2 regions of the Limnohabitans sp. TEGF002 genome follow, and region 2 is predicted to be linked to the other one. Evidence: riboswitches for the same ligand, from Rfam matches in the RefSeq annotation. Region 2 holds a riboswitch; the other holds the start of a gene.
The links. Region 2 has a riboswitch for S-adenosylhomocysteine ahead of metH (methionine synthase). Riboswitches for the same ligand answer to the same signal wherever they lie in the genome.

Region 1: it holds a riboswitch for S-adenosylhomocysteine, as region 2 does, so the genes downstream of both, ahcY (adenosylhomocysteinase) here and metH (methionine synthase) in region 2, are expected to answer to the same signal.

The regions. Positions count from the first base shown of each region.
Region 1 covers NZ_AP029224.1:698,355-712,945, forward strand. The annotation lists gene ACZ5SR_RS03550 (excinuclease ABC subunit UvrA) at 1-1,712, shown strand, start outside; gene ACZ5SR_RS03555 (methyltransferase) at 1,713-2,876, opposite strand; gene ACZ5SR_RS03560 (HAD-IIB family hydrolase) at 2,932-3,726, opposite strand; gene ACZ5SR_RS03565 (peptide chain release factor 3) at 3,775-5,403, opposite strand; gene ACZ5SR_RS03570 (flagellar motor protein MotB) at 5,556-6,305, opposite strand; gene ACZ5SR_RS03575 (hypothetical protein) at 6,302-7,270, opposite strand; S-adenosyl-L-homocysteine riboswitch at 7,397-7,493, shown strand; gene ahcY (adenosylhomocysteinase) at 7,576-9,009, shown strand; gene ACZ5SR_RS03585 (TlyA family RNA methyltransferase) at 9,020-9,868, shown strand; gene metF (methylenetetrahydrofolate reductase [NAD(P)H]) at 9,887-10,717, shown strand; gene ACZ5SR_RS03595 (OmpW/AlkL family protein) at 10,883-11,482, shown strand; gene ACZ5SR_RS03600 (2Fe-2S iron-sulfur cluster-binding protein) at 11,555-12,658, opposite strand; gene paaD (1,2-phenylacetyl-CoA epoxidase subunit PaaD) at 12,695-13,243, opposite strand; gene paaC (1,2-phenylacetyl-CoA epoxidase subunit PaaC) at 13,253-14,035, opposite strand; gene paaB (1,2-phenylacetyl-CoA epoxidase subunit PaaB) at 14,047-14,355, opposite strand; gene paaA (1,2-phenylacetyl-CoA epoxidase subunit PaaA) at 14,352-14,591, opposite strand, start outside.
Region 2 covers NZ_AP029224.1:221,403-235,993, forward strand. The annotation lists gene ACZ5SR_RS01170 (DUF4062 domain-containing protein) at 1-165, shown strand, start outside; gene ACZ5SR_RS01175 (CDP-alcohol phosphatidyltransferase family protein) at 168-773, opposite strand; gene ACZ5SR_RS01180 (ATP-binding cassette domain-containing protein) at 779-1,480, opposite strand; gene ACZ5SR_RS01185 (ABC transporter permease) at 1,477-3,195, opposite strand; gene ACZ5SR_RS01190 (DUF4395 domain-containing protein) at 3,192-3,974, opposite strand; gene ACZ5SR_RS01195 (energy transducer TonB family protein) at 4,019-4,879, opposite strand; gene ACZ5SR_RS01200 (ABC transporter substrate-binding protein) at 5,124-6,395, opposite strand; gene ACZ5SR_RS01205 (FKBP-type peptidyl-prolyl cis-trans isomerase) at 6,443-6,895, opposite strand; gene ACZ5SR_RS01210 (DUF6352 family protein) at 6,942-8,012, opposite strand; gene metH (methionine synthase) at 8,018-10,729, opposite strand; S-adenosyl-L-homocysteine riboswitch at 10,785-10,885, opposite strand; gene ACZ5SR_RS01220 (tyrosine-protein phosphatase) at 10,999-11,745, shown strand; gene ACZ5SR_RS01225 (homocysteine S-methyltransferase family protein) at 11,746-12,792, opposite strand; gene queC (7-cyano-7-deazaguanine synthase QueC) at 12,928-13,647, opposite strand; gene recQ (DNA helicase RecQ) at 13,709-14,591, shown strand, end outside.

The DNA.
Region 1 (14,591 bases), 480 kb from region 2:
GCTTGGGTTACCTCACGCTCGACCGGGGTGCGCCCACGCTCTCGGGCGGCGAGGCGCAGCGCATTCGCCTGGCCGCGCAACTGGGCAGCAACCTGCAAGGCGTGTGCTACGTGCTGGACGAACCCACCATTGGTTTGCATGCGCGTGATAACCAGATTTTGCTCAATGCTTTGCAAAGCCTGAGCGACAAGGGCAACACGCTGGTGGTGGTGGAACACGACGAAGACACCATTCGCCGCGCCGACCACATCATTGACATTGGCCCGAGCGCCGGCAAACGTGGAGGTCGATTGGTGGCCGAGGGCTCGGTTGCTGACATCACGGCTTCAGCCGATTCACAAACTGGGCGCTATTTGCTGCATGCGATGAAGCATCCGATGCAGTCGCGAAGGTTGGTGGATGCTTCTGCGCGGGGCAATGCCGTGGGCTCCTCATACGGCGGGGGTACGCCAAAATCGTCACCCACGCCATTGCCCCATGCAGAAGCAGCGGAGGCGGTGGGTGCGAGGGATAAATTGGGGTCAGATCCCGATTCTTTGCAAACCGCGAACGCCACAGCCGTCGACACCGCGACCGCATCCGCCAAAGTCAAGGGCAAAAAGAAAACCGCTCAGCCCGCCTTGCCGGATGTACCCGAAGTGCTCACACCCCAGTGGCTCACACTCACCGGCGCCAACTTGCACAACCTGCGCCAAGTCGATGTGCAAGTGCCTCTCAAACGTTTGGTGGCCGTCACCGGCGTCAGTGGCTCCGGCAAGTCCACCTTGGCCCGTGATGTGCTGCTGGCCAATGTGCAGGCGCTCGTCAGCCAGCGCTCCACCTTCGCAGGCCGCACCGCGCAAGACGCTGGCCAACGCGTGGCTTTGAGCGCGTGCAGCGATGTGCAAGGCTTTGAAACCATCGACCGCGTGCTCGAAGTCGATCAAACGCCGATTGGCAAAACACCGCGTTCTTGCCCCGCCACGTACATCGGCTTTTGGGACACGATCCGCAAACTGTTTGCCGAAACCTTGGAAGCCAAAGCCCGTGGTTATGCCGCCGGGCGCTTCAGCTTCAACACCGGCGAAGGCCGTTGCCCGAGCTGCGAGGGCCAAGGCATGCGCACCATCGAGATGAGTTTTTTACCTGACGTGAAAGTGCATTGCGAGACCTGCCGAGGCGCACGATTCAACCCAGAGACGCTGGCGGTGACTTGGCGCGGCAAGAGCATTGGTGATGTGCTGCAAATGGAGGTGGATGAAGCGGTGGACTTCTTCGCCAGCATGCCCAGCATCGCGCACCCGCTGCAACTGCTCAAAGACGTCGGCCTGGGTTACCTCACGCTCGGCCAGCCTTCACCCACGCTCAGCGGCGGCGAGGCGCAGCGCATCAAGCTCGTGACCGAGCTGACCAAAGTGCGCGACGAGGTGGGCAAGCGCGGCAACAAAGCGCCGCACACCTTGTATGTGCTGGACGAGCCCACTGTGGGCCTGCACATGGCCGACGTGGACAAGCTCATCAGTGTGTTGCACCGCTTGGTCAACGCCGGTCACAGCGTGATCGTGATCGAGCACGACCTGGACGTGATCGCCGAAGCCGACTGGGTCATCGACCTCGGGCCAGAAGGCGGCAACGCGGGAGGGCGCATTGTGGCGGCCATGACGCCAGAGGCCCTGGTACTTTTGGGTACGCACACCGGTGTGGCGCTGGGGCCTGTGCTGGCGCGGGTCTGATCAGCCAGCCACCACCAAACGCCAAAGCGATGTGACTTCTGCCGACCGCGCTGCATGCAGCGGGTCGGTGGTGTCTTGGGCTTTGGCGTGCACGGGTTTCACATCCATGCGGCCTGCCACCTCCAGGCCCGCATCCGCGATCCAGCCCAGCAGGGCTTCGCGTGTGCGCAAGCCCAAGTGTTCGGCCAGGTCAGACAAGATCAGCCAGCCTTCGCCGCCTGCGCACAGGTGCGCGGGCAACCCAGTCAAGAAGCCTTTGAGCATTTGGCTGCCTTCGTCGTACACCGCTTGCTCCAGCAGTGTGGTCGGGCGTGCGGGCAACCAGGGGGGGTTGCAGACCACCACAGCCGCTTGGCCTTGTGGGAACAAATGCGTGTGCTGCAAGGTCACTTGGTTTTGCAGACCCAAGCGCTGCAGGTTGTCCAGGGCGCAAGCCAAAGCGCGTTCGGACATGTCGGTGCCGACCACATGGGTCGCGCCGCGACGCGCCATCACGGCGGTCAACACGCCTGTGCCCACGCCGATGTCAAAAGCCACTGGATTGGCACGAAATGCTTCGGGCAAGGGCGCATTGGCCACCAACTCGACATATTCGCCACGCACGGGCGAGAACACGCCGTAGTGCGGATAAACGCGCAAGGCTTCGCCCATGGCGGGCACTTCGACACCGTTTTTGCGCCATTCAAACGAACCAATGACCCCTTGCAAACTGCGCAGCGAAATCACCGACGGTTGGCCGTCTGCTGGGCCAAAGGCTTGCATGCAGGCCGCTTTGGCATCGGGCGCACGGCGCAGGTCAATGCCGTAGTCGCCATTGAGTTCAATCAAGACCTGGCTCAGAATGCGCGTGCGCTGGGCTTGCGCTTGGCGGTGGGTGTGAAAGGCTGCACCGGCGATCACGGGGGCATCCGGGTCTTGTTTTTTGGTGCGAACCTTTTTCGGTTTGTCGATGCGCCGTGTCAGCGCTTGCAGCATTTGCCGCGCGTTCTGAAAGTCGCTGCGCCACAGCAAGCCGGTGCCCGCGCAGGCCAGGCGGTAGGCCGTGTCGGCGGTCATGGTGTCGTCGGCCAGCACCACGGTTTTGGGCAGCACTTGGTCAGAGCGCCACAGGGCAGAGCGTGGGGTGTCTTTTTCAGACCAAGTCAAAAAGGTGGGGGCGTTCATGCGCGTGTCCAGTCAGAGTTTGTGTGTGTCGCGCAGGTGGCCGCGAAGGGGTTTGTCATGCGCGGCAGTTGATGTCTGTCAGCAGATGCCGCGCCAATTCGGCAAAGCCTGCGCCGCGTTCAGCAGACGAGATGTAACGTGGCGGGTGTGTGAGTTGTGCTTCAAAGCGCCGGATGTTGGCCACCCCCACGCTGTGTGCAAAGTGCTCAAACATCACCTGGTCGTTGGTGGAGTCTCCCACATAAACCCATCGGTCCATTTCGGCGTCCAGATCGCGCCCATACAACTCACGCACGATCCAGCGGGCCCCTGTGAGTTTGCTGTGCTCGCCAAACCAGCCGTTGATGTGGATGCTGCTCACGGTGGCGGTCATGCCTTCGGCCTGCATGAGGCGCACCACCTCGTCGATGGCCGACTGCGGCAGATGGGTGAATTCGCTGTGGTCGATGGCGATGTCGGTCTCGCGGCCTGAACTGTCTTGCGAGCGCTGCGCACCGGGCACGGTTTGCTCGATGTGCGCCAGCACCTGCTGCATGCGGGCGAAGTTGGCACTGCGGGTGGCTGTGGCTTGCTGGTAGAACTTGCGCAGGCCATGAGCAGTGGTGTGTTGCAGGCCCACCGCGCCGTTTTCGGCGACGATGGCGTCCACTGGCCAGCTGGCGGCAAACGGCTCACTCCAGCCCACAGGCCTGCCGGTGATCGGCACCACATGCAGGCCTGTTGCCTTCAGATCGGCCAAGGCTTGCAAGGCATCGGGCGTGATGGCCCCGTCGGTCGTCAGCGTGTCGTCGATGTCGGTGAAGACGCCGATGATGAGGCGTGGAACCTGCCAGCTGGAGAGGGGGCGCATCGGTTGGAATGTGTTCGTTTTAATTGGGATCTGACCCCAATTAAAGCGTCAACCTGCCGAGCCCAACGCCAGGCCCGCGTGCTCGCGCAGCGGGTGGAAGTGGATCTTCGGAAAACGTTCTTGCGCCAAGCGCACGTCGTAAGGGCTGGTGCACAAATAGGCCAGCGTGCCTGCCGCATCCAGCGACATGCGCTGCGGGTAGGCGTTGGTGAACTCGCGCAACTCGGCCGGGGTGTCGGCGGTGATCCAGCGGGCGCCTGTGTATTGGCAGCCTTCCAGGCGCACGTCGCAGTCGTATTCGGCTTTGAGGCGGTGTTGCACCACTTCAAACTGCAGCTGGCCCACCGCTCCCAGCAGCATGGGGCCGCCGATTTCGGGTTTGAAGACTTGAATCGCGCCTTCTTCACCCAATTGGTCGAGGCCGGTTTGCAGTTGCTTGGTGCGCAGCGGGTTCTTCAGGATCACGGTCATGAAGAGTTCGGGCGCAAAGAAGGGCAGGCCGGTGAACTGCAAATTCGCGCCATCGGTGATGGTGTCGCCCAGCTGCACGCCGCCGTGGGTGGTGAAGCCAATGATGTCACCCGCGAAAGCCTCTTCCACGGCTTCGCGGCGCTGGCTCATGAAGGTGACCACGCTGGTCGGTCGAAGCTCTTTGCCGGTGCGCTGCACCTTGAGCTTCATGCCGGGGGTGTATTTGCCCGAGGCCATGCGCACAAAGGCGATGCGGTCGCGGTGGTTGGCGTCCATGTTGGCTTGCACCTTGAACACCACACCCGAAAACGCGCTGTCTTCGGGTTGGATTTCTTTGACCACGGGCTGCTTATTGACCAGCAAGTTGCTGGTGCGGGGCCGGGGTGCGGGGGCCAGATCGACCAGGGCGTCGAGCACTTCCATCACACCGAAGTTGTTCACGCCGGAGCCGAAGAACACGGGGGTTTGCTTGCCCGCCAAGAAGGCCGCTTCGTCAAACGCAGGCGACGCGCCGGTGGCCAGCTCCATGCTGTCCATGGCGGTTTGCCATTCCAGGCCAAAGCGCTCAGCCAGTTGGGCTTGCTCGGTCAGTGGGATGGTTTCGAAGTCTTGCGGCAGGCGTTCAGAGCCAGAGTCGAACACCGTCATGGCCTGCGTGCGCAGGTTGATGATGCCGCCAAAAGATTTGCCCTGACCGACAGGCCAGGTCATGGGCACGCAGGGCATGCCCAGCTCGCGCTCAACCTCATCAAGAATATCGAGCGGGTCGCGCACTTCGCGGTCCATCTTGTTCACAAAGGTGATGATGGGCGTGTCGCGCTGACGGCACACTTCAATCAAGCGGCGGGTTTGTGCTTCCACACCGTTGGCCGCGTCAATCACCATCAGTGCCGAGTCCACGGCAGTCAGCACGCGGTAGGTGTCTTCCGAGAAGTCTTTGTGGCCGGGGGTGTCGAGCAGGTTGATGACGTGCTCGCGGTACAGCATCTGCATGACCGACGAAGCCACCGAGATGCCGCGCTGCTTTTCGATTTCCATCCAGTCCGATGTGGCGTGGCGCGAAGCCTTGCGGGCCTTGACCGAACCGGCGATCTGGATCGCACCCGAGAACAGCAAGAGCTTTTCGGTCAGCGTGGTTTTACCCGCGTCAGGGTGGGAAATGATGGCAAAAGTCCGGCGGCGCCGGGTTTCGTGGGCGTAGGTCACAAGGAGTCCTGAAGTCGAGCGGGTGGCCAATCAGCCCCCGTGGTGGCCAAGCCCTGTGCAGGCTGGCAAAAATGCGATTTTACCGGGCCAGTTGTGCGAAAAGTGCCCGGTGCTGGATCGCAGGCCGATGGTGCAGGCGATCTACCGGGCGCTCAGCGAGAGGCTACTGGGCATTTGAAGTCGTCGTCCCAAGGGATGGGGCGCACCTCGTCGGGCTCGCAGCCGGGCGTGTTGGCGGTGCATTGGGGGCGCAGGTCCTTGAATTCCAGCCGCAGTTCGACACGGCGGCTTTTTTCGGGCTGGTTCAGGATGGCCGAGTTGAACGAGGAACCGCCCACGAAGAACATTTCACGGATCGCTTGGCGATCTTCCAAGCTCGGGGCATCGGCAGCCTTGGCATCGAGCAGCACGCACAGCACGCGTTGAGAACGTTCCAAGCTCAAGTTGAGGTTGTACAAAAAAGAGCCTTCGGGGCTGGCATAGCCTTCGAGCACAAAGCGCTTGAGCCAGTCCTGGCAGCCGGGGGTGTGAGCCACGCGCAGCATTTGCGGCACGAAGCTGCGCAAAAAAGCCATGCGTTGGGGTTCCAGCTCGTTGCTGTCTTTTTTGAATTCGGCCAATGCACCCAATTCCAAGGTCTGGCCGCGCAGTTTCACGCCGGCGTATTCGGCCTGTTGGGTCAGTTGCTGAACGTTGCTCAGGCAGCTGGAGATGCCTTCCTCGCGTGTCATGCGGCGCTCGTCCATCTTGCGCAAGCCTTGGGTGACGTTCATCAAGGCGACGGCCATGGCCACCAGAAACAGCACCATGAGGGCGGTCATCAGGTCTGAAAACGAAATCCAGAAGGGTTTTTCTGCCTCGTCAGCACGCTTGCGGGCGGGCGCTCTTCTGGGGCCGATCATGGGGCGGATCGTGTGGGTGTCTGCGTGGGCGATTCGCGCAGGTGGTTCAAAATTTTGAAGGACAGTGCGGCTTGCATTTCAGCCGCCAAAGTGAGGCGCTCGACGTGCTGCGCACCACCTTGCGGGTTGAACAAGGTGTCAAGCCCTTGCTGCAGTTGCTCCACTTGCCTGTAACGCCCGGTCAACACCGATTTCTCGATCCAGGTGAAGACCATCGCCAAGGTGATGGCCAAGGCCGAAACCCAAAAGGCGTGGCCCACGGTTTGCACCAGTTGGCTCAGTTCGGCTTGCACCTGTTCCGGGTTGGAGACGTCAAAGCTGACCAGCCCGGCAATCAGGCCCGTGAAGGTGCCAATGATGCCCACGCCGGTCAGGATACCAGGGATGTGTTTGTAGAAATTCGATTGCAGTGGCGAGTCCACCAGGGCTTGCTCGGTGAAGTAGTTTTCGGCATGGCTTTGGGCTTGCCATTGGCCGGTGGTGTTTTGTGCCGAGACCTCCAGTTGCTGGAGTGCTTCCAGTGCTTGGTTGTACTCGGTCCAGAGCTTGCCGAGGTTGGGGTCGTTTTGAGCCAGTTGCTCCAGGTTGGACAAGTCAAGGCGGGGGCCTTGGGAGGCCACATCCATGTGGGCAAAAAAGGCCCGCGACAAGTGGCGAACCCGCTGGCGCGCAGCCCCGAGGGGCCCCGCATCGGCGGCTTGCCATTGCGCTTGCAGTGTGCTGGCATATTGCTGCCAAGCATGTTGCAAGGCGGGAGAGGTCATCACCTCGGTTTTCAACAGGGCCAGATCGATGTGTGTGCCGGGTGCTTGTTGCGACAGATCGGTCAAATAGGCGTTGACCTTGGCCAAACTGGTTTTGAGATGGCGTGCAGGCAAGATAAATTGGGTGGCGTAATTCAGGGCGATCAGGCCCAGCACGGCCGCAACGGCCCACAAATGCCAGTAGTCGGGGAGGAGATGCATCAGGTCTGACATGGTGAAGGTGCTGGGAAGCTGGAAACCGGCTCAGTCTAGCGGAATCACCCGCAGTCGCAGCGGTGCATTCACCCATGCTGGGCATGACTTGGGTCCGGTTGCGGTAGAATTCAGTCTTCCGAGGAGCGTTGCAGCGCCCCCTGACTTGTTCAAAAGTCGGCAGCGGGGCGTGAGGCTCGGAACCTTCATACAGCAACGACGCTCATCCACTCGACGTGCGGTGAGCCTGTTTTTTTCATTCAGTGCCTGCATTCACGCGTGTGGCTTATTCACATTGCTTTGGAGCTTTTCTCATGAATGCACGTATGCCTTCCACCGTCAACGCTGACTGCGTGATCGCCGACATCGGCCTGGCCGATTGGGGCCGCAAAGAAATCAAAATCGCCGAGACCGAAATGCCCGGCCTCATGGCCATCCGCGAAGAGTTCAACAAGGCCCAGCCTTTGAAGGGCGCCCGCATCACCGGCTCGCTGCACATGACCATCCAGACGGCTGTGCTGATCGAGACCTTGCAAGCCTTGGGCGCTGACGTGCGTTGGGCCTCTTGCAACATCTTCTCGACCCAAGACCACGCTGCTGCCGCCATTGCTGCAAAGGGCACTCCCGTGTTCGCCATCAAGGGCGAAACATTGGCCGACTACTGGGACTACACCCACCGCATTTTTGACTTCGGCGCAGCGGGCACGCCCGGTGAAGGCCCCAACATGATTTTGGACGACGGCGGCGACGCCACGTTGCTGATGCACTTGGGCAAGCGCGCCGAAACCGACGCTTCTTTGATCGCCAACCCCACCAGCGAAGAAGAGACTTGCCTCTTCAACGCCATCAAGGCCAAGCTGGCCGTGGACCCGACCTGGTACAGCCGCAAAGGTGCACACATCATTGGCGTGACCGAAGAGACCACCACCGGTGTGCTGCGTTTGAACGAAATGGCTGCCAAGGGCAGCCTGATGTTCCGCGCCATCAACGTGAACGACTCGGTGACCAAGAGCAAGTTCGACAACCTGTACGGCTGCCGCGAATCTTTGGTCGATTCGATCAAGCGCGCCACCGACGTGATGATCGCCGGCAAAGTGGCCGTGGTCGCCGGTTACGGTGACGTGGGCAAGGGTTCGGCCCAAGCTTTGCGCGCCTTGAGCGCCCAAGTCTGGGTGACCGAGATCGACCCGATCAACGCCCTGCAAGCCGCGATGGAAGGCTTCAAAGTTGTGACCATGGAATACGCTGCCGACAAGTGCGACATCTTCGTGTCCGCCACCGGCAACAAGAACGTGATCCGCTACGAGCACATGGCCGCCATGAAAGACGAAGCCATTGTTTGCAACATCGGTCACTTCGACAACGAGATCGATGTGGCTTCCTTGGAGAAGCTGCAGTGGGACGAGATCAAGCCCCAAGTCGACCACGTCATCTTCCCTGATGGCAAGAAGATCACCCTGTTGGCCAAAGGCCGCTTGGTGAACCTGGGTTGCGCGACTGGCCACCCCAGCTTTGTGATGTCTTCTTCGTTTGCCAACCAGACCATCGCCCAGATCGAACTGTTCACCAAACAAGACCAGTACGAAAACGGCAAGGTCTACGTGCTGCCCAAGCACCTCGACGAAAAAGTGGCGCGTTTGCACCTGAAGAAAGTCGGCGCGATGTTGTCCGAACTCAGCGAAGAGCAAGCGGCTTACATCGGTGTGTCCAAGAACGGTCCTTACAAGGCCGACACTTACCGCTATTAAAAAACCACGCATGCGCATTGACCAACTTCTCGTTGAACGTGGCCTCGCCGCTTCTCGCTCCCAAGCTCAGCGACTGATCGCCGGGGGCGTGAAGTGGCAGCAGCCCGACGGCAATTGGCGCACCGTCGTCAAGAACCGCGACGAGGTACCCGAAAGCGCTGCCTTGGAGTTGATGGACGATGCCGAGTCGCGTTATGTCTCGCGGGGCGGCCTCAAGCTCGAAGGGGCTTTGAAGGCCACCGGTGTTCTGGTCGACGGCTTGCGCTGCCTGGATGTGGGTCAAAGCACCGGCGGTTTCACCGACTGCTTGCTGCAACACGGTGCGGCCGAGGTGGTGGGGGTGGACGTGGGGCATGCCCAAGTCCACCCGCGCATCAGCCAAGACGAGCGGGTGGTCTGCATCCAAGGCGTGAACGCCCGCGAGCTGGCGCCGGGCGACGAACGCATTCCCGATGCGCTCGAGGGCTTTGATCTTGTGGTGGGCGATGTGTCGTTCATCTCACTCACGCTGGTTCTGCCGGGCGTGGTGCATTTGCTCAAGCCCACAGGCCAGTTGCTCATGTTGGTGAAACCCCAGTTTGAATTGCAGCCGGGCCAAGTGGGCAAGGGCGGTATCGTGAAAGACGACACGCATTTTCCGTTCATTGAAAACCGCGTGCGCACCGCCTTGACCGAGCTGGGGCTCCAAGTGACCGCTTGGCTGGACAGCCCGATTGCGGGTGGGGATGGCAACCACGAATTTTTTGTGCAAGCTTGCTGGCCTGACCCAGCAGCGGTGCTGCCTGCGCGCGAAAAAACACGCGTGGCACACGAGGCCGATCTGGCCGCCAAGGCGTATGCCAAGGCCAACGACTATTGATTTTTTGAAGGTGACGTGATGTCTGGTTTGAAGCTGCCGATCAGTCTGGAATTTTTCCCGCCCAAAACGCCCGAGGGCGCAGAAAAGTTGCGTGGTGTGCGTGAGAAGCTCTACGCCCTGAAGCCCGAGTTTTGCTCCGTCACTTACGGTGCAGGCGGCTCGACGCAAGAAGGCACTTTCTCGACTGTGAGCGCCATCTTGAGTGAAGGCGTTGCGGCCGCTTCGCACTTCTCGTGCATTGGCGCGACCAAAGCCTCGGTGCGCGCGGAGTTGGCCACCCTCAAGGCCATGGGTGTCAAGCGCCTGGTGGCTTTGCGCGGCGACTTGCCCAGCGGCTACGGTGCGGGCGGTGAATTTCATTACGCCAGCGATTTGGTGGCCTTCATCCGGGCTGAGACCGGTGACGATTTCCACATCGAAGTGGCGGCCTACCCCGAGATTCACCCGCAAGCCAAGTCGCCAGAGTCTGACTTGCAAGCCTTTGCCACCAAGGTAAAGGCGGGCGCCAACTCGGCCATCACGCAATACTTCTACAACAGCGACGCGTATTTCCGCTTCGTGGACGATGCCTACAAACTGGGTGTGGATGTGCCCGTGGTACCAGGCATCATGCCGATCACCAGTTCCTCGCAGTTGCTGCGTTTTTCGGATGCCTGCGGCGCTGAAATTCCGCGCTGGATCAGGCTGCGCCTGCAGGCTTATGGCGATGATGTTGAGTCGATCAAGGCTTTTGGTTTGGATGTGGTGAGTGATTTGTGCGAGCAACTTGTCAACGGCGGTGTGCCAGCCATCCATTTCTACACGATGAACCAGAGTGCTGCCACAGCAGAAATCTGTCGTCGGTTGTGAAACGCACAAAGCCCTGAGTGCTTTGCAATGGGATTGACGCAACACAATTGCGCTTGAAATCTGGTGTTGCCTTGCCGCGGAGTTTGACCCCGCTCAAACCAATGCGGGTGGTTTGAACTTCCAATGAAGTTGAGCAAAAAGCTCTTCGTTCATAAGGAAGTCAACATGAAAAAACTAACCATCGTTGCAGCCGTGTTGGTTGCGTGCTCTGCCACTGCCGCCATGGCTCAAGCTTCAGGCGAAGGCCCTTGGATGGTGCGCGCCCGCGCTGTGCACTTGGATATGGCCAACAAAGATGGCACAGGATTGGGCCTGTCGGTCAACAACAAGACCATTCCGGAAGTGGATGTCAGCTACTTTTTCACGCCGAACATGGCGGCGGAACTGGTTCTGACGGTGCCCCAAAAACAGACGGTTTCGTTGGGTGGGACATCGATTGGCACTTTCAAACATTTGCCGCCAAGTTTGCTGCTGCAGTACCACTTCACCGGTTTGAGTGGCTACAAGCCCTATATCGGAGCAGGCGTGAATTACACCCGCCTCACCAGCGTCAATTTGCTCGGCGGAGGGGCTGATCTGGAGGACGACAGCTGGGGTGGTGCACTCCAAGTTGGCATGGACTTTCCGCTGGATAAAAACTGGTCGTTGAACTTCGATGTGAAAAAGCTTTATATCCGCTCCAATGTCTTTGTCGGCGGCGTCAACCAGGGCACCCTGAAGCTAGACCCTCTCTTGGTGGGGCTGGGATTGGGTTACCGCTTTTGACGGGCTTGCGTCAGCCATAAAAAAAACGCCCTGCGCAGCAGGGCGTTTTCGCTGTTGACCTCCCAATGGGTTTCAGCGCTCGTCGAAACTGATCACCACGCGCGCGCTGGTGGGGCGTGCCTGGCAAGACAAGATGAAGCCTTGTTCGACTTCGGGTTTTTCGAGGGTGAAGTTTTTCTCCATCTCGGTCGAGCCTTCCATGACTTTGCAGCGGCAGGTGCAGCAAACCCCGGCTTTGCACGAATATGGCAGGTCCAGACCCAGGGACAAGGCGATGTCCAGGATCTTTTCGTTGCGGTTCATCGGCATGTCGTAGGGCTTGCCGTCCAACACCACCGTCAGCTGTACTTCGCCAGTTTCGCGTGTGGCCGCGTGGCCCAGCACAGCTTGGCTGCGTTGCTCGGGGCTGAGCGCATCGAGTGTGGGAGAGCTGAAGCGCTCGGTGCGGATGCGTTCGGCTTTCACGCCAGCCGTCAGCAGCGCTTGCTCAGTGGCTTCGATCATGGCTTCTGGCCCGCAGACAAACACCTCGTCCATGCTGCCCACCGGCAAAAACGCGTCGATGATGGCTTGCACTTTGGCCGCATCAATGCGGCCTTCGAGCAGAGGCACTTCTTGCGCTTGGCGCGACAAGATGTGAATCAGTGTCAGGCGCGAGGGGTAGCGGTCTTTCAGGTCCTGCAAGGCTTCGTTGAACATGACGCTGTCCATGCGGCGGTTGCCGTAGACCAAGGTGAATTTGCTCTCTGGCTGCTCTTCCAGTGTGCTCGACAAGATGGACAGGATGGGTGTGATGCCCGATCCAGCGGCAAAGCCCACGCGGTGAATGGCGCGAGGGCGCTGCACCACAAAGCGACCATCGGGTGGCATCACGCGCAGGCTGTCGCCCGCTTGGAGTTGGGTAGACGCCCAGTTGGAGAACACGCCTCCTTCCACCGGGCGGATGCCCACTTCGAGCACGCCTTGTTTTTGCAGCTGGCTGCGGGCCGAGCTGATGGAGTAACTGCGTCGCACGTCGGCGCCGTCGATGTCGGCACGCAGGGTCAGGAACTGGCCCGGCTGGAAGTCGAAGCTGCTGCGCAGATCCGTGGGCACGTTCAGCGTGATGGCCACGGCACCGGCCGCTTCCGGGTTGATGCGAGCGATGGTGAGGTCATGAAATCGGGGTGCGGACATGGCTTGAGGCTCTTGAGCTGAGTGGCTTGGGGCCGCTCAGTAAGGTTTGAAGTAATCGAAGGGCTCCATGCATGCCAGGCACCGGTAAAGGGCTTTGCATGCGGTGGAGCCGAAATGGGAGGTTTCTGTGGTGTTGGCCGAGCCGCACTGTGGGCAGTGGACCACCTCGGGTTTGGCGCTGCGCGCTGCAAACTGCACCACGTTGGCCGCTCCCGTGCCGCTGCTGGCGCAGGCGTGCGGCGGGGCAATGCCATAAGCGCGCAGCTTGTCTTTGGCGGCTTCTGTCATCCAGTCCGTCGTCCACGCAGGGGCCAGTTGCGTGACCACGCGGCCTTGCAGCCCATTGGCTTGCAGCAGGGCTTTCACGTCGTCTTCGATTTGGCCCATGGCGGGGCAGCCGCTGTAAGTGGGCGTGATGACGACCTCTAGCCCTTGCGAGCCTTCACGCACGTCACGCAAGATGCCCAGCTCGCGCAGCGTAACGACCGGAATTTCCGGATCGGTCAGCTGCTCAAGCAGTGCCCATGCGTGGCTCACATCGGCTGTGCGGTCGGACGTGGCGGTGGGCGAAGCAGTCGCGGTCATTGGGGCCAATTACCAGGTGGCTTCGGGGTGTGCTCGGGCGAGGCTTTGCATCTCGGCCAAAACAAAACCCAGGTGCTCTGAATGCACGCCTTGCTTGCCGGTGGGCACAAAGCCGCCATCGGCGGGGCGCTTTAGCGTGGCTTCTTGCAGCGCGGCGTCCACGATTTGGTTCCAGTCGGCTTGCAGCGCAGCCATGTCGATGCCGGTGCCGTTCGCTTGAGCGGCTTGCTCTTGCGGGCTGGTGCTCCAGAACTCTTGGCAATAGGGCATCCACTGATCCAGTGCTGTTTGCGCTTTGGCGTGCGACTCATCGGTGCCGTCACCCAGACGCACCACCCAGTCGCGCGAATGGCGCAAGTGGTAGCGCACTTCCTTGAGCGACTTGGCCGCAATCGCGGCCAGCTGCGTGTCTTTGGAGTTTTGCAACTGGTCCCACACCAGCACCATCAGGCTGCTGTACAAAAAGTTGCGCACGATCGTGGTGGCAAAGTCTCGGTCGCCTGCTGAGGTGGCGGCCATCAAGGTCATGTGCGGCAATTCGCAGAGGGTGTAGTTTTTGAAGTCAGGCACATCGCGGAAATACGCCAGCTTGTCTTCGGTGGCACCGCCACCTTGCAGCGCGGCCGCGTGCTGGTAAAGCATGCGGGCTTGGCCCACCAGGTCCAGGCTGTTGTTGGACAGCGCGATGTCTTCTTCGAGGATGGGGCCGTGGCCGCACCATTCGGCGTTGCGCTGACCAAGGATCAGCGCGTTGTCGGCTAAGTGCAGCAGGTAATCAACGGGAGCGTTCATGTTGTCGGCGCTCACATGTGTCCGACTTCGTCGGGTATGACGTAGAAGGTGGGGTGGCGGTACACCTTGTCGCTGGCCGGATCGAAGAACTCAGGCTTGTCATTGGGCTCGCTGGCCGAAATGCTGGCCGAGGGCACCACCCAGATGCTCACGCCCTCTTGGCGGCGGGTGTACACGTCACGCGCCATTTGCAGGGCGTGCTCAGAATCCGAGGCGTGCAAGCTACCGCAGTGTTTGTGCTCCAGGCCTTGCTTGGAGCGCACAAAAACTTCCCACAGGGGCCATTCTTTGAGTACGGCGGTGTTGGCAGTGGTGTTCATGCTGCTTCCTTCATTTGGCGTGCTTGTTGTTTACGGGCGTGGGCCAGTGCCGCTTCGCGCACCCAAGCGCCGTCGTTCCAAGCTTTGACGCGTGCACCCAGGCGTTCCTTGTTGCAGGGGCCGTTGCCATTCACCGTGGCCCAGAACTCGTCCCAGTCAATCTGGCCGTAGTCGTGGGCTTGGCGCGCTTCGTTCCACTTCAGGTCGGGGTCGGGCAAAGTCACGCCCAGCACCTT
Region 2 (14,591 bases):
ATCGTCGAGGCGTTGTCAGAGATGCGTGGCGGAAGTAGTTCCCTCATGATGCGTCGATATGTACGCCACTACCCGTACTCAGTGGAGGAGTTCCTTACACGGCGAAGAGCCCGCGAAGAGGAACAAGGCAATGCGACAGAACACCCGGAGGAAGGTGCGGCCTAACTTCACCCCAACCGCCGATACCCCCACCCAACCCGCATTCCCGTGGTGATGGCACACAAGCCCGCAAACCAATAAGCGAACACCGCAAAGTGTTCAGGCCAGATGCACATGGCGGCGAAGATGGTGATGGTTTCGGTGGCTTCGGTCAGGCCACCCAAGAAGTAAAAGCTTTTGCCTGGCAAGGCCGTGTCGGTCAGGCCGCGTTTTTCGGCCAGTGCGGCAAACGCCAAAAAGCTGCTGCCGGTGCCGATGAAGCTGGCCAGAAGGGCGGCGGCGGGCAGTGCATTGGCGCTGGGGTTGGCCACTGCAAAGGCCAGGGGGATGGCGGCGTAGAACACGAAGTCGAGTGCGATGTCGAGGAAGCCGCCCGCGTCGGTGGGCTGGGTCAGGCGGGCCACGCTGCCGTCCAGGCCGTCGAGCAAGCGCGAGGCCAGCAACAGCGCCAAGCCCCACCACCACGCTTGCAGCGCAATGGCCACGGCGGCGGCCATGCCGATGGCAAAGCCCAGCCAGGTCAGCGCGTCGGCGCTGATGCCTGCGCGCACCAAGCCGCGTGCGGCGGCGTTCAGCGCGGGGCGCAAGAGGATTTGGGCGTGGCGGTCAAACATGGTGGTCAAACATGGGTGTGGCTTTCTTCGGCGGCGCGCAAGTGCAGCACGCGCTGCGGGTCGGCCACGTCTTGTTCGTCGTGCGTGACCAGCACCACCGGGATGCGCCGCTCGCGCACATGCGCAAACACCCACGGGCGCAGCTGGGCGCGCAAGGCGGCGTCGAGTTTGGAAAACGGCTCGTCGAGCAGCAGCGCTTGCGGCTCGGCCAACAAGGCGCGCATGAGCGCCACCCGCGCACGTTGCCCGCCCGAGAGCGTGGATGGGTCGCGATTACCCATGCCGCTCAGTTCGGCTTCTTGCAGCGCTTGTTGCACGCGGGCTTGGCGCTGCGCGGTGCTGCCATTCGCGGGCACAGCGAACAGCAGGTTCTCGGCCACCGTCATGTGCGGGAAAAGCAAGGCGTCTTGAAACACCAAGCCAACGCCGCGTTGGTGCGTGGGCAGGTGCGAGAGTTCACGGCCATTGAGTTGCACCGAGCCTTGCAATTGCAGTGGCTGCAGCCCTTCGGACACACTGGCCAGCGTGCCCGCTATTGCTGCGAGCACCGAGCTTTTGCCGCAGCCGCTCGGGCCCATGAGCGTGAGGATTTCTCCGGGCGGCACATGCAGGCGCAGGCCACTCACCAGCGGGTGATGCGCGCTGCCCAAGCGTTCGATGTGAACGTGCAGACCCTCGTGCGCGGCATCTTTTGGGGTGTCGGTCATGGTTTGGCTTTCATGGGGGCGATCTTCTCAAATCGGCGGGGCATGCCCAGCCACGCGGCCAGCGCAAAGGCGGCGATGGGCAAGAGCATTTGCAGCGCTGCGTAGGCGCTCATGAGCGAGCGTTGAGCGCCCGCAGCCAAGGTGACGGCTTCGGTGGTGACGGTGGCAAAGCGGCCCGCGCCCACATAGAGCGTGGGCAGGTATTGCGCCACGCTGACCGCAAAGCCCACGGCCCAAGCCGAGGCGATGGCGCGTTGGAGCAATGGCCACTTCACACGCCACAGATACACCCAGCGGCCACGGCCTAAGCTGGCCACCAGCGCGGCTTGGCGCGGGTCCACCGCCTGATACGCGGGCACCAGCGCCAGCAGCACATAGGGCAAGACCATGACCGCGTGCGCCAGACTCAGGCCCAGCCATTGGCCTTCAAGCCGGGTGTGCAGCGCCAGGCTGTACAAGCCCACCACCCACAGCACCGAAGGCAAAACCAGCGGCAACAAGAACCAGGGTTGCAAGGCCTGCTGCCAGCGGCGCGGGGCCAGCTCCAGCCAAGCCACCGACCACAACAAACACACACTGGCCGATGCCACACCCAGGCCCAAAGTGGTGCACACGGTGTGCGCGCTGCTGGCCACTTGTTGCCAGGCGCCCAGCGTCCACAACTCGGGCCACACTTGGGGGAAAGGCCACACGCCCGAGACACTGCCCACTGTCAGGGCGAACCAGACGGCGGCGTAGGTGGTGAGGAGGGTGGTCCACATGGCATTCGGCTGCAGGGGCAGCCTCCCACAAAAATACAGAACCCATGTCGGGGTTTTCTGTGGGATCGAGCACTTCCGATCTGTGGCCTGACTCTGTGGGCGTTTGCCCCTGCTCGCGAATGTGCGCGTGACCGCGAACGCTTTCAACGCCACCACCATCAACACGCCCGCCACCAGCACCGTGCCCGTTAGCCACCCGGCCGCCGCCACGCCTTGCGATTGCATGAGCAGGTCGGCATCGCTCAGCCATTGCCAGGCCAGCACCGCCAAGGTGGGCGGTGTGGCGGGGCCGATGATGAGCGCCATGTCCACCACCGTGAGGCCATAGGCCAGCACCGCGAGCAGCGGCCAGCGCAGTCGCGGGGCCAGTTGCGGCCAGATGATTTGCGCAAAGGCTTGTGCGGGGGTGCGGCCCAGGGTTTGGGCCAGCGCGTATTCGGCTTGCCAGCGGCGGCGCAGGTCTTCGCGCTGCATTTGGGTGGCGGCCACCCACAGCAAAAACGGCACCTCTTTGAGCCACAGCGCCAGGATCAGCCCCAGGCCCCACGGGTCTTGCGTGGTGAACCAAGGCGGCGGTGCGTCAAAGCCCGTGAGGCCCGGCGACACCAGCCGCAACGCCCAACCGCTGGGCGAGAGCCACAACACCAGCCCAATGGCCATGGCCGCGTGCGGCGTGGCCAGCAAGGCAGGCAGATGCGACAGCCAGCGCCCCAGTTGTTGGCGGATGAAGCCACTGGCCAGCACATGCGCCACCGTGATCCACGCCAACGCGGTCGAGGCCAAACCGGTCCGCAGCGTCATGCCCCAGGCGCGCCATGTTTGCGGGTCGGCCCACAGGGCTTGCCAGGCGGCGGCGTCGAGCATTTGCACGCCCACCGCCCACAGCGCTGCGCCGATGGACACGGCCGCCAGTAGCGCCAACAGCCAGGCAGCAAAAAAGACCAAGGCGCTCACAGGCAACCGTTGTGCTGTTTCCAGATGGTTTCGTGGCCCATGGCTTTGGCAAACTCGGGCACCTTGCAGCGCTCGGCATCGGCCCCGGATGCGGGGGCTTGCTCAGACTGCAAGGCTGGCTGCACCGTGCCCTGCCCGTGCATGCTGGGGTGGTGCATGCCGCGCACATCGGGCCCATGGCTGACCCAGCGCCCCACACCGACCATGACCAGCGCAAACACCACCAACAAGACCAAATGGCCCCACTGCCCACCAGCGCCTGCGGGCGGTGTGTAGGCGCATGCGCCACCGGGGCACAGCTGGGCGGTTTGGGGGCGCAGCAGGTCGTGCAGTTTGCAGCCCACACAAATGCCAAAGGCCGACTCCAAAAACAGCAAAAGCAAACAGGTGCCACACACCAGCATGTTGATGGGGCCGATCACGCCTTGCACCACGATCAAATAAAACATGGACAAGCCCAGCGCCAGACCGATGCTCCAGGCGAAGCGCTTTTGCGGCGCGCCCACGTACTCGGGCATTTGGCCGCGCACCGCCCACTGGCCCACGATCATGGCCGGGGCCCAACGCGGGTTGACGAACAAGCGGATGGCAAACTCGATGAGGAAGGCCACCACAAACACCTGTGTGGGTTTGAAGTTGCCCAGCAGCAACGCCTGCATGAAGGTGACCATGGCCACAAAAAACAAGATGCCCGCACTGGCCCGCACCGCGCGTTCGTTGAGCACCGGCACGTCGTAGCCGGGCAGCGTTTGGCCAAATTCAAAAATGCGTGAAGTCATGGTGGTTGTCTATTCGGGTGTGGTGACTTGAGTATCGGAGAAATTCAGCGCTTGAGTTGACCTGAGCCCCATTGCTCCATCAGCCTGCGGTCGTGGGCGCTTTCGGCATCGATCGTGTCTTTGGGCAGTTGGCGCAGGCAGTCGGCCAGCGCTTGCGGATCGGGCGGTACCGCCTGCACCGGGGCTTGGGCCACTTGGGGCGATTTGCCGTCCCACGCAAACGGGTTGCGGAACACCGGCGGGTCAGGCAGGCAATCGTCTTTGTACAGCGGCGGGCCATCGCTGGCGAAGGGCGAAAACGAAATGGTTTTCTCAAACACCAGCGGCTTGCCTGTGGGCGTAGGCGGCAGCGGGGGCATGTTTTGTATGGCTTGGCGCGCCAGTTTTTCGGCCACGGGCGAGGTGGTCCACAGCGTTTGCAGTTGCACCAGCGTGCCGTTGGGCGCGATCTCGATGCGAAAGCGCACGAAACCTTGGTCGGGGCCTTCCACGGCGGTGCCCATCATGCTGCGCACTTGCTGGCCCCAGCTGTAGCGGTAGCCCTTGCTGTTTTTGTTGGTGTATCCGGCGGCAAAGGCCCATTCTTCGGCCGTGGGCGGCGGGGGTGCGGCCATGGTGGCGCGGCCTGCATTGGGCTGAGTGGCTGGAGCGGTGGGCGTGGTGGTGACCTGCGGCAAGGCGGGGGCGGGTTTTGGAGTCGGGGCGGTGATGGGTTTGGGCTCAACGGGCTCGCGTTGTGGCAGGTCTGGTGGCTTGGGCAGCGTCAGGTACACCACCTTGCTTAGGGCTTTGGGCGGAGGCGGTGCATCAGCAGGTTTGAAGACCCAGCCAGCGGCCCACGCCAAGACCACCGCGTGCAAAGCCAGCGACAGAACAAAGGCAAAAAAAGAGGGCTTGCGGGGCATGAAGGGCTATGGGGGCAGGGCTGGGCTAGAAGCGGTGCAGCCTGTTTGGGCTAACCATATTGGTGAGCGCTGATGTTAACCGTGGCAAGTACCTGCACCGTCACCACCCAGGTCGGGATTGAGGCCGCCGACCTGCAAATCCTGTGCCCCGTAGGTCGCGGGCTTTAGCTCCGACATCTGCCGCCTGTGCCAAGCCCACAAAGTCGGGGCTAAAGCCACCGACCTACGAGAGGATTGCTTCTGGTCACACGCCGTAACGGCGGGTCCATTCCTTTTCAAGCGCATCGACCCACGAGGCGTGAGGCTCTGGCAAGGCCGGGGCGCTTTGGCGCACTTGTCCCGCATGGGGCGCGGACTGAAAGCGGGCGCGGTCAGCGGCGGGCAGGCGGGCTACATCGAGCACGGTGGGGTCGCCCCACACGTCGATGTCGGCCTTGCGCGCTTGCGCGGCGGGCGACAGCAAAAAGTTGGCCACCACTTGTGCGCCCGCTTTGCTGGGCGCGTTGTAGGGGATGGCCACAAAGTGCGTGTTGCCAATCGTGCCTTTGGCAAATTGCCAGCTTTGCACGGTGGCGGGTAAGCGCTTGGCGGCGATTTCGTTGGCCGCTTCGTTGGGGTTGAAAGTCAGCGCCAGCAGCAGCTCACCGTCGGCCATCATCTGGCGCTGCGCGGCGGAGTTTTGCGGGAACTGTTTGCCACCGCGCCACAGGTGCGGGTGCAGCGCATCCAGAAAGCGCCACAGCGGCGCGGCTTGCGCTTCCAGTGCGGCGGCGGTCACGGGCTGGGCCAACGCTTTCACATCGGGCGCGTGCTCGATCAAGGCCTGCTTGATGAAGGTGGTGCCATGGAAGTTGGGCGGGCGCGGGTAGGTGATGCGGCCCGGTTGGCTGCGGGCCAAAGTCAGCAGTTCGGCCATGTTTTGCGGCAGTTGGGGCAGGCGTTTGGCATCGGCAAAAAACGTGAGCTGCGCCATGCCCCAGGGCGACTCCAAGCCGTCGGTGGGCACCGAAAAATCCACCAGCGTGGTGGGCTTGCCCACGGTGTCCACCCACTGGAAGTTGGGCAAGGTTGGCGCAAAGGGCGCGGACAACAGGCCGTCGCGTTTCATGGTGGCAAAGTTTTCGCCGTTGATCCAGATGAGGTCCACCGTGCCTTCGGTGTCTTTGCGGCCTGCTTGCTTTTCGGCGCGCACGCGCTTGACCACATCGGCCGCATCGCTGATCTTGACGTGCTGCAGCTTGACGCCAAAGTCGCGCTGCAATTCACCCGCCGCCCATTGCAGGTAAGCGTTGATGCGCTCACTGCCCGCCCAGGCGTTGAAGTAAACGGTCTGGCCGCGTGCGGCGCGCAGGGTGTCGAGCCAAGCGGTGCTTGCAACTTGAGCCGCCGCCGGGCGCACAGCCACCATGGCAGGCAACAACGAAACCGCCCCCAAAGCAGCCAAGGTTTGCCGACGATTCCAACGCCGCTGCGAAGTTTCGGTGGGGTAAGACGTCTGGTGTGTCATGTCAGGCATGTCGTATCAGGTGTGGTGCGGTGATCCTGTGAATGGCGCCAGAGGCATCACTTGGCTTGAATGCCCAGCAACTCCACTTCAAACAACAGCGTGGCGTTGGGCGGCACAGCGCTGCCCGCACCTCGCGAACCGTAAGCGATTTCAGGCGGGCAGGTCAGCTTGGCTTTGCCGCCTACTTTCATGCGCTGCACGCCTTCGGTCCAGCACGCGATGACGCGGTTGAGAGGAAAGTCGATGGGCTGACCGCGTTTGTAAGAGCTGTCAAATTCGCGTCCGTCCGGGAAGGTGCCTTTGTAGTGCACCGTCACTTTGTCGCTGGCCGTGGGGCTGGCACCGTTGCCGTCTTTCAGGCTTCGGTAAACCAGACCACTGGGGGTCACCACAGCGCCTTCTTCTTTGGCAGCGGCTGTGGTCACCGCGTTTTGCGCCATGGCCACTTGGGCCAAGAGGGTCAAAGTGATAGCAAGGCCGAGACACGAAAGGCGAAGGGAAATTTTCATGATGCGCTGGGTAGTTGAGAGAGAACAAAACCTGAGCGAAACAAGCTCAGGCAGAGAGGGTTAAGGGCAAATTGAGCAACAGGTTTTGCGGTTTGAGCTTGAGCAAGCCCTGCTCGTTCATGGCCAAGCCCAAATACACCGGCTTGCCCTGCACGTCGGCGCGCATGTCTTGCGGGTTCTCAAAGCGCAGCTTGAACAGGCTGATGAGTTGCTGCTGGCGTTGGGATGACAGCTCGGCGCCTTGGTACAAATCGTTAAGCAAAGCGGTGGCCGTGACATCCAGGCCCACATGCCAGCGCCAGGCCGGGTCGTCGACTTTTTGCACCGGCTCGATCTGCACCGCCACACCCAAAAAGTGTTGCACCCAGCGGGCGAGCACCACCGACAAAGCCTTGAGCCCTGAGCGGGCGTTGACCATTTTCAGGATCAGCCCGTGCGGCAATTCATTCTGGATTTCGTGCGTCATGTCGAGCAAGAAGGCGTAGCGTCCCAGGCCTTCGCGCTGCGACAGGTAACGGTCTTCGTTGTCCTTGTGCAGCACCTTCACATCGACCGCTTTGAGCGGCGCGCCGCCCTCCATCAACAAGCGGCCCATCTCGCCCAAACCGCCGGTGGCTTGCAAGTTGTCCAGGGTGTCGCTGTCGCCCGACAGCACACGGCCATCGCGCACGGTGATGCGTTGGCGTCTGAACAGCAGCTCGGCGGCACGCCACACCCAAGCATCATCCTCACCAGTCAGCACATTGCACACGATGGCCTGCACCACCAGATCGATGAACAGGGGCGGCAGCTGGATGTTGCCGCTCTGGATCCAGCCCATGTAGGCCGCTTCCAGAGAACCCGCGCTTTCCACTTCATCGCGAAAACGCAGAAACAATTTGTAGTTTTCACGGACATCGTCGTCCTTGAAATGTTTGTAGTCGGCTGGCGTGACCTGCATGTGGGGCGAATCGGTCAGGGCGGCGTGCAAACGCTTTTCAGCTTTGCACGATTCGGGCACCAGCGCCATTTCGGGGCGCTGCAGCCACAGCCGCCAATAGTCTGGACTGGGCACCAGCCAACCCCGCTCGTTGCGCGTCAGGTGTTGGTGACCACAAGCCGTCCAGAAATTTGTCATGTGATTCAAAGGTTGGGGGCCAACAGGCGCTGCAGGTCTTTGACTTGCACGCCGCTGCGCTGTGCCAAGTCTTGCACTTGGTCGTCACCGACTTTGCCCACGTTGAAATACTGCGCCTCGGGGTGGGCGATGTAGAAACCGCTCACGCTGGCTGCAGGCGTCATGGCCAGGCTCTCGGTCAGGCCCATGCCAATGTCTTGGCATTGCAGCAAGTCGAACATGGCTTGTTTGGCGCTATGGTCGGGGCAAGCGGGGTAGCCGGGTGCAGGGCGGATGCCTTGGTACTTTTCGGCGATCAGGTCTTTGCTGGTGAGCGCTTCGCCAGCGGCATAGCCCCAAAGGTCGGTGCGCACTTTTTTGTGCAAACACTCTGCCAGCGCTTCGGCCAAACGGTCGGCCAATGACTTGAGCATGATGGCGCTGTAGTCGTCGTGCGCGGCTTCGAAAGCGGCGGCGCGCTTATCGGCGCCAATGCCTGCGGTGACGGCGAACAGGCCCACATGGTCTGGCGCAGTGCCTTGCGGCGCGACGAAGTCGGCCAAGCAGCGGCTAGGGCGCATGACGCCATCGATCATGTGTTTTTCGGTCTGCTGACGCAGGCCGCGCCAGGTCATGGCGACCTGACTGCGCGAGGCGTCAGCATAGAGCGCGATGTCGTCGTCATTCACGCTGTTGGCGGGATACAGGCCCAGCACGGCGTTGGCCGTGACCCAGCGGCCGTCGATGATTTTTTGCAGCATGGCTTGGCCGTCGGCGTACACCTTGCGCGCCTGCTCGCCCACCACTTCGTCGTCGAGGATGGCCGGGAAAGGCCCGGCCAAATCCCAGGTCTGGAAGAAAGGGCCCCAGTCGATGTACTGCGCGATCTCGGCCAGGTCGTAGTTTTTGAACACGCGCCGACCTATGAACTTGGGCGCGGCGGGCACGCCCTTTGACCAGTCGATCGGCGTCTTGTTGGCGCGGGCCTGCGCCAGCGTCCACATGGGGGTTTGCTTTTTGTTGGCGTGTTGCTCACGCACTTTGGCGTAGTCGGCGTTCAGCTCGGCGATGTAGTTCGCGGCTTGCTCCGACAACAAGCCCTGCGCCACGCTCACGCTGCGCGAGGCGTCGGGCACGTAGACCACCGGGCCTGAGTAGTTGGGCGCGATCTTGACGGCGGTGTGCACGCGGCTGCAGGTGGCACCGCCGATCAACAGCGGCATCTGGCGCTCGCGGAAGTACGGGTCTTTTTCCATCTCGGCGGCCACGTACTGCATCTCTTCCAGGCTCGGCGTGATCAGGCCCGACAGGCCGATGATGTCGGCGTTTTCTTCTTTGGCCTTGGCCAAAATTTCGTGGCAGGGCACCATCACACCCATGTTGACCACTTCAAAGTTGTTGCACTGCAAGACCACGGTGACGATGTTCTTGCCGATGTCATGCACGTCGCCCTTGACGGTGGCGATCACGATCTTGCCCTTGGCTTTCACGTCTTGGCCCGCTGCTTCTTGCGCGAGTTTTTCGGCTTCGATGTAGGGCAGCAAATGTGCCACGGCCTGCTTCATCACGCGGGCGCTCTTGACCACCTGCGGCAAGAACATCTTGCCCTGGCCGAACAGGTCACCGACCACGTTCATGCCGTCCATCAGCGGGCCTTCGATCACATGCAGCGGACGACCGCCCTTGGCCAAAATCTCTTGGTAGGCCTCTTCGGTGTCGTCGCTGATGAAGTCGGTGATGCCGTGCACCAAAGAATGTGACAAGCGCTGCGCCACGCCCACAGGCGCATCGGGCGTGCCGCGCCAGGCCAGTTTGGTGGTCTCGTCTTTGGCTGCGCCCTTGGCGCTGTCGGCCACCTCGACCAAACGCTCGCCTGCATCAGCGCGGCGGTTGAGCACCACGTCTTCGACGCGCTCGCGCAGCATGGGCTCCAGGTCGTCGTACACGCCGACCATGCCCGCGTTGACGATGCCCATTTCCATGCCCGCCTGGATGGCGTGGTACAGAAACACGGTGTGGATCGCCTCGCGCACCGGGTCGTTACCCCGGAAGCTGAACGACACGTTGGACACGCCGCCCGAGACCTTGGCACCCGGCAGGTTCTGCTTGATCCAGCGCGTGGCATTGATGAAGTCCACCGCGTAGTTGTTGTGCTCTTCGATGCCGGTGGCGATGGCAAAAATGTTGGGGTCAAAAATGATGTCTTCGGGCGGGAAATCCACCTCGCCGACCAGCACACGGTAAGCGCGCTCGCAAATCTCGATCTTGCGTTCGTAGGTGTCGGCCTGGCCTTTTTCGTCAAACGCCATCACCACGGCCGCAGCGCCATAACGCTTGACCAGCTTAGCCTGGCGCTTGAACTCTTCCACGCCCTCTTTCATGCTGATCGAGTTGACGATGCCCTTGCCCTGGATGCAGCGCAAACCCGCTTCGATCACGGTCCATTTGGACGAGTCCACCATCACCGGCACGCGGGCGATGTCGGGCTCACCGGCCATCAAGTTCAAAAACCGCACCATGGCCGCCTGGCTGTCGAGCATGGCTTCGTCCATGTTCACGTCGATCACCTGCGCGCCGTTTTCGACCTGCTGACGCGCCACAGCCAAAGCCTGCTCGTACTCGCCATTCAAAATCATGCGGGCAAAAGCCTTGGAGCCGGTCACGTTGGTGCGCTCGCCCACGTTGACGAACAGCGACCCCGTGCCGATGGAGACAGGCTCCAGACCGGACAACTTCATGGGGGGCACAGAAACGGTTTTAGACGCGACAACAGACACAGGCTCACCTTGGGCTTACAGGTGAGCGTCGTTGTGCAAGATCATTCAGACATTGAACGGCCCCAAGCCTGACCTGCTGCGCCTGAAAGGCGGCGGGCTGCAACGCTCCTTGGGGAAGGCGTGATTTTAACCGGAGGCCTGACCTGAGAAACTGACACCAACTTTGCACCAAGATGACAGGTTTGACGGTTTGAACGCCGCACAATGAGGCCATCACCTTTGAAACGCACATGACCCCTCCATCCAACCCACTCATAGCCCTCCAAGGCGCCTCCAATTTCCGCGATCTGGGCGGCTACCTGACCACAGACGGACGTCACGTTCGGCGGGGCCAAGTGTTTCGCTCTGACCATCTGGCGGGCCTGACCGACGCCGATGTGGCGCGTTTGCAGGCGTTGGGTATAAGGCATAGCCTGGACTTTCGCGGCGTGGCCGAATACACCGCAACGCCTTATGCCATTGCCGGCGTTGAGCGCGTGGCACTGACGATTGAGCCCACGGTGATCGCGCGCATGCAGGCGCTGGTGGCGCAAGGTATCGTGCCCACCACCGAAGAGACTGTGGATTTGATGCGCGAGACCTACCGCGATTTTGTGAACCGCAACGCAGACACGTATGGGCGGTTCATGAAGCATCTGCTGGAGCAGCCCACACCGCAGGTTTTTCACTGCACCGCAGGCAAAGACCGCACGGGTTTTGCAGCGGCTCTGGTGTTGTCAGCGCTGGGTGTTGATCGGGCCACCATCGAGCACGACTATTTACTGACGAACCAGCTGTACAAGCGCGATGCACGACTGGAAGGTCAAGGCCACGCGCATGTGATGAAGGTGCTTTGGCAAGTGCAGCCGGAGTTTTTGGATGCTGCTTTTGAAGCGGTGGATGGGCAGCACGGCGGCATGACCGACTACCTGCACGGCGCGATTGGCCTCAGCACACAGGATCTGGCCGAGTTGCGAAAGCTGCTGCTGGAAGATTGATCAGGCCGCTTCTTTGTAGAAGAAACCGCTGTGCACATTGCGCGGCGCCAAAGGTGCAACAGCCTTGCCAATCGCGCCAATGTGCTCAGGCGTGGTGCCGCAGCAGCCGCCCACGATGTTGACCAAGCCTTCGGCCGCAAACTCGTGCAGCAGGCGGCTGGTCACATCCGGCGTTTCGTCAAAGCCGGTGTCGCTCATGGGGTTGGGCAAGCCCGCATTGGGGTAGCAGCTGATGAAGGTGTCACCCGCGACTTTGTTCAGCTCTTGAATGTAAGGACGCATCAGAGTCGCGCCCAAAGCGCAGTTCAGGCCAACAGCCAAGGGCTGGGCATGGCGCACGCTGTGCCAGAACGCGGTGACGGTCTGACCACTCAGGATGCGGCCCGAGGCATCGGTCACGGTGCCGCTGATGATCAGGGGCAGGCGTTGGCCGCTGGCTTCAAAGAATTCTTCGATGGCAAACAGTGCGGCCTTGGCGTTGAGCGTGTCAAAAATCGTCTCGACCAGCAGCACATCCGAGCCACCTTCGACCAGCGCTTCGACCTGCTCGTAATAAGCAGCGCGCAGTTCTTCAAAAGTGACATTACGGGCACCGGCGTCGTTCACGTCGGGGCTGATGCTGGCGGTTTTGGGCGTGGGGCCGAGTGCACCGACCACAAAGCGGGGCTTGTCGGGCGTAGAGAACTTGTCGCAAGCAGCACGGGCGATTTTTGCGGACTGCAGGTTCATCTCGCGGGCCAGGTGCTGCATGTCGTAGTCGGCCTGGGCCACCGTGGTCGCGCCAAAGGTGTTGGTCTCGATCAGGTCGGCACCGGCAGCCAGGTAGCCTTCGTGGATGTCGCGGATCACGTCGGGGCGGGTCAGGCTCAGCAGCTCGTTGTTGCCCTTGACGTCTTTGGGGAAGTCCTTGAAACGCTCACCCCGGTAGTCGGCCTCAGACAATTTGAAGCGCTGGATCATGGTGCCCATGGCCCCGTCGAGAATGGCGATGCGGGTTTTCAGGATCTCGGGCAGCGCCTGGGCGCGGGTGTAAAAGGGGGTCTTCATGGGGGGTATTGTAGAAAACAGGAGCAGCGAGCATCAGCAACCCCATTTTCTGTAGGTCGGAGCTTCAGCTCCGACGCGGTTTAACGCAGTGCAGACAGTTGTCGGGGCTGAAGCCGCCGACCTACAGGGACACGCTCACGCTGTTTGGTAACGCGCAAAGCCCGCTGCCCGCAACTGGCATGCCGGGCACTGGCCGCAGCCATAACCCCAGTCGTGGCGCTGGGTGCGGTCGCCCAGATAGCAGGTGTGGGTGTGCTCCACGATCAAGTCCACCAAAGCCTGGCCCCCCCCAGCGGCATCGGCCTTGTGGCCCAAGTCGTGCGCGAGTTGCCAGGTCTGGGCTTTATCGATCCACATCAGAGGCGTCTCGATCAACAGTTTGCGGTCCATGCCCAGTGACAAGGCGACCTGCATGGCTTTCATGGTGTCGTCGCGGCAGTCGGGATAGCCAGAAAAATCGGTCTCGCACACGCCCGTGACGATGACTTGCAAGCCCCGGCGATAAGCCAATGCCGCAGCCAGCGTGAGGAACAACAGGTTGCGCCCCGGCACAAAGGTGTTGGGCAGGCCGGAGCTTTCCATCTCGATGGCGGTGTCGCGGGTCAAAGACGTCTCGCTGATCTGGCCCAGGATGCCGGCGTCGAGCAGGTGGTCTTCGCCCATTTTGGGGGCCCATTGCGGAAAGCGGGCCTTGATCGCGGCCAACACGTTCAGACGGGCATCCAGCTCGACTTTGTGGCGCTGGCCATAGTCAAACGCCAGGGTTTCGACGCGCTCGTAACGCGACAAAGCATGGGCCAGGCAGGTGGTGGAGTCTTGGCCACCAGAAAACAAGACGAGAGCGGAGGTGTGCATGGGGTGGGATGGTAATCGGTAGCGCACAATATCGGCTGTTTTGCCATCACCCACGCCGCTTTTGTCCCCCCACCTCCCCATCCTGCGCGAAGTTTTTGGCTACGACGCCTTTCGCGGCCCACAGCAAGCCATCATTGACCATGTGGCGGCCGGGGGCGATGCACTGGTGCTGATGCCCACGGGCGGGGGCAAGTCGCTGTGTTACCAAATTCCAGCCATTGCACGCCAGCGCGCAGGCCAGGGCATCACGGTGGTCGTCTCGCCGCTGATCGCGCTGATGCACGACCAGGTGGGCGCACTGCACGAAGCAGGCGTAAGCGCTGCGTTTCTCAATTCGACCCTGACGAGCGAAGAAGCCAGCGACATTGAACGCCGCCTTCTTCGCGGCGAAATCATCCTGCTGTACGCAGCGCCCGAGCGCGTGACCAACGGCCGCTTTTTGGCGCAGATGGACTCGCTGCAAGAGCGCGGACTGCTGAGCCTGTTTGCCATCGACGAAGCGCATTGCGTGAGCCAGTGGGGCCACGACTTCAGGCCTGAATACCGGGGCCTGACGGTGTTGCATGAGCGCTACCCCGGCGTGCCGCGTGTGGCGCTCACCGCCACGGCCGATACGCTGACCCGTGCCGACATCGTCGAACGGCTACAGCTGGAAAGCGCCGAACTGTTCATCAGCAGCTTTGACCGCCCCAACATCCGTTACACCATCGTAGAGAAAAAAGAGGCCAGCACACAGCTGCTGCGCTTCATTGAGCGCGATCACCCCGAAGCAGCGGGCGTGGTGTATTGCCAGTCGCGCAAACGGGTGGAAGAGGTTGCAGCCATGCTGTGCGAGGCGGGTGTTCATGCGCTGCCGTATCACGCGGGGCTGCCCGCCGACATGCGCCAGCGCCACCAAAACGAGTTTTTGCGCGAAGAAGGCGTGGTGATGGTGGCCACCATCG